Linked DNA regions of Alkalilimnicola ehrlichii MLHE-1. The protein of the gene in region 2 interacts with the protein of the main gene of each other region in a pairwise test. Links are inferred from orthologs where the notes say so. Each region holds a gene or a part of one and is shown on either strand. Other genes may lie near its edges.

Region 1 (2,847 bases), 390 kb from region 2 along the record:
CGGCTATGTCTATTGGCCCGCCTTCCTGGGGATCATCGCTATGAGCCTGTTCACCGCACCGCTCGGCGCCCGGCTCGCGCACCGGTTACCCCAACACATCCTGCAGCGCGCCTTCGCGCTGCTCCTGATCGTGCTGGGCCTGAACCTCCTGCGTCCACTGCTCCTCAGCGGCTGAGGCGGGCGCCGCCAGAAAAGCCGCTCGTGCTCAGAAGCGCAGGCTAACCCCCACCTGGAAGCCGTCGGCCACGCGCTCATCCCGCAACCCGCGCTCCATGTTGAAACGCAGGTAGCGATAGCCGGCATACAGGCTGGCCGCCTCGGTGATCTGTGCCTCCAGCCGCCCGGTGAGATCGGTGACCCGATCGGCGTCGCCGAAGGTGGTGATCTTCGGTGCAACCGTGCCGCTGAGGATCAGCGCCAGGGGAATGTCCGTGGGGATACCGAACCGGGCCGAGGCGCCCACACCCAGTGCGCCGACGGATTTGCTGGGCCGGTCCAGCCGGCCGCCGTAGGCCTTGACCCCGGCGCCCAGCTGCACCGGGCGGTACCCCTCACGGGCGTGACCGCGGACCGACAGCGAGCCGGTGGCCACGTAGTCATCGTTGTCGTTGTACAGAAAGCCCAGTCCCCAACGGGCCTGGCTGGCCTGGAAGGGCTGACCGGCCGGCATGGAGAAGTTGATCTCCGCCACCTCATCACTGAGGCCGATGTCCAGCTCCCGGGCCGAGACACCGCTGGCGGCGGTGAGGGCCAGACAGGCGACTAAAAGCTTACGAACCATGGTTACTCCTCTCAATGACGGCCCAGATGACCGGCCTGAGCCTCGCGTCAACTCAGGCCCAGCTTCTTTTCCAGGTAATGGATATTCATGCCCCCGGCCTGGAAGCCGGCGTCATCCATGATGTCCTGGTGCAGGGGGATGTTGGTCTTGATGCCGCTGATCACCACCTCGGACAGGGCCGTGCGCATGCGCGCGATGGCGCTCTCGCGGTCCTCGCCATGGGTGATCAGCTTGCCGATCATGGAGTCGTAGTAGGGCGGCACCTTGTACCCGCTGTAGATGTGCGAATCCACCCGCACCCCGGGCCCGCCCGGGGCATGGTACTGGTCGATAGTCCCCGGGGAGGGCAGGAAGCTGCGCGGATCCTCGGCGTTGATCCGGCACTCCACCGCGTGCCCGCGGATCTCGATGTCCTCCTGGCGGTAACGCAGCGGCTGGCCACTGGCCACCAGGATCTGCTCCTTGACCAGGTCCACGCCGGTGATCATCTCGGTGACCGGGTGCTCCACCTGCAGACGGGTGTTCATCTCGATGAAGAAAAACTCGCCGTCCTGGTAGAGGAACTCGAAGGTGCCTGCCCCCCGGTAGTTGATCTGGCGGCAGGCATCGGCGCAGCGCTCGCCGATGAAGCGGCGCTCCTCCTCGGTGATCCCGGGTGCGGGCGCCTCTTCGACCACCTTCTGATGGCGCCGCTGCATGGAGCAATCGCGCTCGCCCAGGTAGATGGCGTTGCCCTGACCGTCCGCCAGCACCTGGACCTCCACGTGGCGCGGGTTGTCCAGGTACTTCTCCATATAGACGGTGCTGTCGCCGAACGCGGACTGGGCCTCGGTCTGGGTGAGGGAAATGGCATTCAGCAGCCCGGCCTCCGAGCGCACCACGCGCATGCCGCGGCCGCCGCCGCCGGCCGCGGCCTTGATCAGCACCGGATAGCCGATCTCGCGGGCGATGCGCAGGTTGGCATCGGCGTCATCGGTGAGCGGACCGCCGGAGCCGGGGACACAGGGGATGTCCGCCGCCAGCATGGCGCGGATGGCGGCCACCTTGTCCCCCATGATACGGATGGTCTCCGCCTTTGGGCCGATGAACACGAAACCGGACTGCTCCACCCGCTCGGCAAAGTCGGCGTTCTCGGAGAGAAAACCATAGCCCGGGTGGATGGCCATGGCGTCCGTGACCTCGGCGGCGCTGATGATGGCCGGGATGTTCAGGTAGCTCTCGGCGGAGGCGGGCGGCCCGATGCAGACCGACTCGTCGGCCAGACGCACGTGCTTGAGGTCACGATCGGCCGACGAGTGCACGGCCACCGTGCGGATGCCGAGCTGACGGCAGGCACGCAGGACCCGCAGGGCGATTTCGCCGCGATTGGCAATGACGATCTTTTCCAGCATGAAGGGCTCCGGGCGGCGACTACCTGATGATGAACAACGGCTGATCGAACTCCACCGGCTGGCCGTTCTCCACCAGCACCTTGGCCACCTCGCCGTCGCGGTCGGCCTCGATCTGGTTGAGCATCTTCATGGCCTCGATGATGCAAAGGGTGTCGCCGGCCTTGACCTTGTCGCCCTCTTCCACGAAGGCCTTGGCCCCCGGGGAGGGGGCGCGGTAGAAGGTGCCCACCATGGGGGAGCGGACCTCGTGCCCGTCGACTTTCGCTTCCGCCTCGGTCTCCGCCGGGGCGGAGCCCGCCGGTGCCGCCGGGCCGTCCGCCGGCGACGGGGCCGGGGGCGGCGCGGGCACCGTATAGGTCTGCGGCGCCTGCGGCGGGGCGCCGCGGGTGATGCGTACCGACTCCTCGCCCTCGTGGATCTCGATCTCGTTGACGCCGGAGTCCTCCAGCAGCTCGATGAGTCGTTTGACTTTTCGGATATCCATCAGTGCTGTCCTCTTGGGCTGCCGTCCAGCCGCTTCAGGGCGGCCTGCAGCGCCAGTTCGTAGCCGTGCACCCCGAGGCCGGAGATCACCCCTACGGCCACGTCGGCCAGGTAGGACTGGCGCCGGAAGGGCTCTCGGGCGTGCACGTTGGAGATGTGGATTTCGATAAAGGGGATGCCCACGCCCAGCAG
Region 2 (5,265 bases):
CACTGCTGGAGCGCGCCTCCTCGCTCTCGTCGGCCTGACTGGCCTGCACCTGGTAGGCGCGCATGCGCTTGAGGATGTCGTCGCTGTCGTCGCGCCGGCGCAGCACCACCACCACGCCCTCCCCGGCCTCGGCCACCTGGCGCATGGCGGCGCGCAGCGGCCAACCGCAGTGCGGCCCATCGCTGGCGAAGACGTCGGAGAGGGTGTTCTGGACGTGCACCCGGACCAGGGTGGGGGTGTCCGGCTGGGGCCGGCCCTTGACCAGGGCGAAGTGCAGGGCATTGTCCACGTTGTCCTGGTAGGCGTAGAGGTGGAAGATGCCGTGCTCGGTGGGCAGGTCGCATTCGCCCACCCGTTCCACCGAGCGCTCGTTGCGGACGCGGTAGGCGATCAGGTCGGCGACCGTGCCGATCTTCAGGTTGTGCTCGCGGGCGAAGGCCATCAGGTCGTCGCGCCGGGCCATGGTGCCGTCCTCTTTGAGGATCTCGACGATCACCGCCGAGGGCTCGAAACCGGCCAGGCGGGCCAGGTCGCAGCCGGCCTCGGTGTGCCCGGCGCGGGTGAGCACGCCGCCGGGCTGGGCCATGAGCGGGAAGATGTGCCCCGGTTGGACCAGGTCCTCGGGCTTTGCGTGCGGCGCCACCGCGGCCTGCACGGTGCGCGCCCGGTCCGCGGCGGAGATGCCGGTGGTCACGCCGGTGGCGGCCTCGATGGAGACGGTGAAGTTGGTGGACTGGGCCTGCTCGGTGTCCTGGACCATGAGCGGCAGCCGGAGCTGCTCGCAGCGCTCGCGGGTGAGGGTCAGGCAGATGAGACCGCGGCCGTAGCGGGCCATGAAGTTGATGTCGTCGGGCCGGACCATGCTGGCCGCCATGACCAGGTCGCCCTCGTTCTCCCGGTCCTCGTCGTCCAGGATGACCGCCATGCGCCCTTCGCGCAGGTCCTCGATGATCTCGTCGATGCTGTTGAACGCCATTCACTTGCTCCCCGGCACCCGGCCAAAGCCGTGCGCCTCCAGGAATTCTCGGGTCACGCCCTGACCACCCGTGCCGCCGGCCGTCAGCAGGCGCTCCAGGTAGCGGGCGATGATATCCACCTCGAGGTTCACCCGGCTGCCCGGGCGCAATTGCCCCAGACGGGTGACCTCCAGGGTGTGGGGCACCAGGTTGACCTCAAACTCGGCGCCGTCCACCCCGTTCACCGTGAGGCTTACACCGTCCACGGTGATCGAGCCCTTGGCGGCGATGTAGCGGGCCAGCCCCTCGGGGGCGCGGAAGCGCCAGACCTCGCTGCGCCCGGCGGGGCGGCGCGAGACCACCTCGCCCAGGCCGTCCACGTGGCCGCTGACCAGATGGCCGCCCAGCGGGGTCTGCAGGGTGAGGGCCAGCTCCAGGTTGAGCGCATCGCCCTCGCCCAGGTCACCCAGGCTGGTGAGCCGCAGGGTCTCCACCGAGACATCGGCGGCGAAGGCATCGGCCGTCAGCTCCACGGCGGTGAGACAGACGCCGTTGACGGCGATGCTGTCGCCCAGCCGCACGCCGGTCAGGTCCAAATCGCCGGCGGCGATCCACAACCGCATGTCCTCGCCCCGGGGGTCCCGGCGCTGGATACGGCCCACTGCTTGTACGATCCCGGTGAACACGACACCCCTCCCACAACAACCCGCGAGTCTATCAGGTCCCGCTCCCCAGCCGCAGCGTCAACCGCAGATCCGGCCCCACCAAGCGGCAGTCCTGCACCCGGAGGGGCTGGCGCTGGCTCATCGTCTCCAGCCCCGGCCAGTGCAGCAGCGGCCGCGCCGCGTCGCCCATCAGGTGGGGCGCCAGGTAGAGCAGCCATTCATCCACCAGACCGGCGCGGCTCAAGGCCCCGCCCAGGGTCGGCCCGGCCTCCACCAGCACCTCATTGCACCCCTGACCGCCCAGCCAGTCCAGGGCCGCGCCCAGGTCCAGGCGCCCGTCCGCCAGCGGCAGCGCCACGCAGTGGGCGCCGGCGTCGGTCAGCCGCCGGATCTGTCCGGCGGCCACGTCCGGGCCGTGGAACAGGGTCGCGCCCTCGCCGCGGAGCAGGACCGCGTCCGCGGGGGTCCGCAGGTCGCGGTCGAGCACGCAGCGGCGCGGCTGGCGCGGCGCCTCGATGCCGGCATCGCGGACATCCAGGCGCGGGTCGTCCGCCAGCACGGTGCCGATGCCGGTGAGCATGGCGTCGCTGCGCGCCCGCCAGCGGTGGACGTCGGCCCGGGCCTGGGGCGAGGTGATCCAGCGGCTCTCGCCGGAGGCCATGGCGGTCCGCCCGTCGAGACTGGCCGCCGATTTCAGCCGCAGCCAGGGCCGCCCGGTGCGCATCCGCTGGGTGAAGCCGGGGTTCAGCGCCGCCGCCTGCTCGGCCATCAAGCCGGTGGCCACCTCCAGCCCGGCGGCGCGCAAGCGGCGCAGCCCGCGGCCGGCCACCTGCGGGTTGGGGTCGGTCATGGCCGCCACCACCCGGACCACGCCGGCCGCCAGCAGGGCCTCGCTGCAGGGCGGGGTGCGGCCGTGGTGGCTGCACGGCTCCAGGGTGACGTAGGCGGTGGCGCCGCTGGCCTGCTCGCCGGCCCGGTGCAGGGCCATGGCCTCCGCGTGGGGCTCGCCCGCCCGCTCATGCCAGCCCTCGCCGACGATAAGCCCGTCGCGCACCAGCACGCAGCCGACGGCGGGGTTGGGATGGGGCGGCTGCTGCGGGCGGCGGGCCAGGCGCAGGGCCCGGCCCATGAAGAGGTTGTCGGCGGGGGAGAAACCGGACATGGCGGGCGCGCTACCGCTTCTCCAGCCCTTCGATGACCTCCCGGAAGGCGGACACGTCCTCGAAGCTGCGGTAGACGGAGGCGAAACGCACGTAGGCCACCTGGTCGAGCTCGCGCAGCTCCTCCATGACCCACTCGCCGAGCTGCGAGGCCGACACCTCGCGCTCGCCGGTGGCGCGCAGGCGCTGACGGATGCGGAACAGCGCCGCCTCCACCGCCTCGGTGGCCACCGGCCGCTTTTCCAGCGCCCGCAGCATGCCCTGGCGCAGCTTGCCCTCGTCCCAGGGCTCGCGGGTGCCATCCCGCTTGACGATGCGCGGCAGCGCCAGCTCGGCGGTCTCGTAGGTGGTGAAGCGCTCGCCGCAGCGGTTGCACTCGCGGCGGCGGCGCACCTGCTCGCCCTCACTGGCCAGGCGGGAGTCGATCACCCGGGTGTCCTCGAACTGGCAGTAAGGGCAACGCATCACGTAAAGGCCTCAGCCCTGTTGGTAGACCGGCAGGCGGCGGCAGACCTGGGTGACCTGCTCGCGCACCCGCGCAATCACGTCCTCGTTCTCGATGTCATCCAGCACGTCGGCCATCCAACCAGCCAGCTCGCGGCACTCCTCTTCCTTGAAGCCGCGGGTGGTGATCGCCGGGGTGCCAATGCGCAGGCCGGAGGTGACAAAGGGCGACTGCGGATCGTTGGGCACGGTGTTCTTGTTGACCGTGATGTGCGCCTTGCCCAGGGCGGCGTCGGCGGCCTTGCCGGTCAGCCCCTTGTCCACCAGGTCGATCAGGAACAGGTGATTGTCGGTGCCGCCCGAGACCACCTTGTAGCCGCGCTCGATCAGCCCCTGGGCCATCGCCCGGGCGTTTGCGACCACCTGCTGCTGATAGGCCTTGAACTCCGGCTCCAGGGCCTCTTTGAAGGCCACGGCCTTGCCGGCGATGGCGTGCATCAGCGGCCCGCCCTGGGTGCCGGGGAAGACCAGCGAGTTGAGCTTTTTCTCCACCTCGGCGTTGGCCCGGGCCAGGATCAGGCCACCGCGCGGGCCGCGCAGGGTCTTGTGGGTGGTGGTGGTGGTGACATCGGCGATCTGCACCGGGCTCGGGTAGACACCGGCGGCGACCAGGCCCGCCACGTGGGCCATATCCACCAGCAGGTAGGCGCCCACCGAATCGGCGATGTCGCGCAGGCGCTGCCAGTCCACCACCCGGGAGTAGGCGGAGAAGCCGCCGATAATCATCTTCGGCTGGTGCTCCTTGGCCAGGCGCTCGAGCTGGGCGTAGTCCAGCTCGCCGGTGTCGGGGCAGACGCCGTACTGCACGGCGTTGAACAGCCGCCCGGAGAAGTTCACCTTGGCGCCGTGGGTCAGGTGCCCGCCGTGGTCCAGGCTCATGCCCAGGATGGTGTCGCCGGGCTGGAGCAGCGCCAGATAGACGGCCGCGTTGGCCTGGGAGCCGGAGTGCGGCTGCACATTGGCGTAGTCGGCGCCAAAGAGCTGCTTGGCCCGCTCGATGGCCAGGCGCTCGGCCTCGTCCACATGCTCGCAGCCCCCGTAATAGCGCTTGCCCGGGTAGCCCTCGGCATACTTGTTGGTGAGTACGCTGCCCTGGGCCTCGAGCACCCGGGGGCTGGCGTAGTTCTCGGAGGCGATCAGCTCGATGTGATCCTCCTGCCGACGGCGCTCGGCCTCCATGGCCTCGGAGAGTTCCGGGTCAAAGCTGGCGATGGTCATATCACGGGAGAACATTGAGGCTCCTGCACTGCACGAGACTGACGTGGTTGTCGGGTAGGCTTGGGACGGACGGGCTCCGGCCTCGCCCAGGATAGACCCGCCATGATAACCGATGCGGTGGATCGATGCATCGCCTCCCCGCCCTTTCCGGCCTGCCGCTGGAGTGGCGCAGCCAGGCACGATAGTATAAAAGGACTAGAGATGGGCCGACTGCGCCGCCGGGTGCCTGTGGCTCCGGGCGGCGACCCCCCGGTGTGGTCCGCCGCCCCCTTCAGGCTGAGGCTGATATGCAGAGCGCGAAATCGGGCGACCCGAACCCCACGCATCAGCAGGAGATAAACCGGCTCCGGCGCGAGCTGCAGGAGGCGCGCGCCCGGCTGGCGGAGGACGCCGCCTATTACCGGGCCGAGCTCGAGGCCAGCCGCCAGCGTATCGAGAACCGCCACCTGCGCTCACAGGCCAGCGAGGTGGCCAAGCGCCGGCGCGCCGAGGAGAGCCTGGCCCATCTGCGTGGCGAGCTGAAACGCACCAAGGCGGAACTCACCCAGCTGCGGGAGCAGCATGAGGAACTCACCCAGAAGCTGCTGGATCAGGAGGAGGCCCTGCAGGGCCGGGCCGGCGTCGACCCCGAGCGGGTGCACGAGGCCAGCCGCGCCGCCTGGGCCAACACGGAGCAGGAGCTGCACCGGATCCGCACGGAGAACGAGCGCCTGCGCAAGGCGCTGAGCCGGGAGCGCACCCTGCGGCGCCAGCTCGAGGCCA

Evidence for each region. Proteins that work in one complex are often made in the same cells at the same time.
Region 1: the proteins of ribD (region 2) and accC interact in binary tests that used the Escherichia coli proteins (3 or more experiments, as listed by UniProt). The link is inferred for Alkalilimnicola ehrlichii MLHE-1 from one-to-one orthologs.

What each region holds. Positions count from the first base shown.
Region 1 is NC_008340.1:28,147-30,993, reverse strand. It holds accC (acetyl-CoA carboxylase biotin carboxylase subunit), read right to left. Parts: upstream 2,173-2,847; coding sequence 829-2,172; downstream 1-828. Other genes in the region: aroQ (type II 3-dehydroquinate dehydratase), read right to left, coding at 2,656-2,847; accB (acetyl-CoA carboxylase biotin carboxyl carrier protein), read right to left, coding at 2,192-2,656; MLG_RS00145 (YfaZ family outer membrane protein), read right to left, coding at 206-781; MLG_RS00150 (sulfite exporter TauE/SafE family protein), read left to right, coding at 1-175. UniProt on the Escherichia coli protein: This protein is a component of the acetyl coenzyme A carboxylase complex; first, biotin carboxylase catalyzes the carboxylation of the carrier protein and then the transcarboxylase transfers the carboxyl group to form malonyl-CoA.
Region 2 is NC_008340.1:417,644-422,908, reverse strand. Bases 729-3,565 are described here. They hold ribD (bifunctional diaminohydroxyphosphoribosylaminopyrimidine deaminase/5-amino-6-(5-phosphoribosylamino)uracil reductase RibD), read right to left. Parts: upstream 2,784-3,565; coding sequence 1,674-2,783; downstream 729-1,673. Other genes in these bases: glyA (serine hydroxymethyltransferase), read right to left, coding at 3,259-3,565; nrdR (transcriptional regulator NrdR), read right to left, coding at 2,794-3,246; MLG_RS01910 (riboflavin synthase), read right to left, coding at 977-1,642; ribBA (bifunctional 3,4-dihydroxy-2-butanone-4-phosphate synthase/GTP cyclohydrolase II), read right to left, coding at 729-976. Also shown: more of ribBA, read right to left, coding at 1-728; more of glyA, read right to left, coding at 3,566-4,518; MLG_RS01890 (hypothetical protein), read left to right, coding at 4,791-5,265. UniProt on the Escherichia coli protein: Converts 2,5-diamino-6-(ribosylamino)-4(3h)-pyrimidinone 5'-phosphate into 5-amino-6-(ribosylamino)-2,4(1h,3h)-pyrimidinedione 5'-phosphate.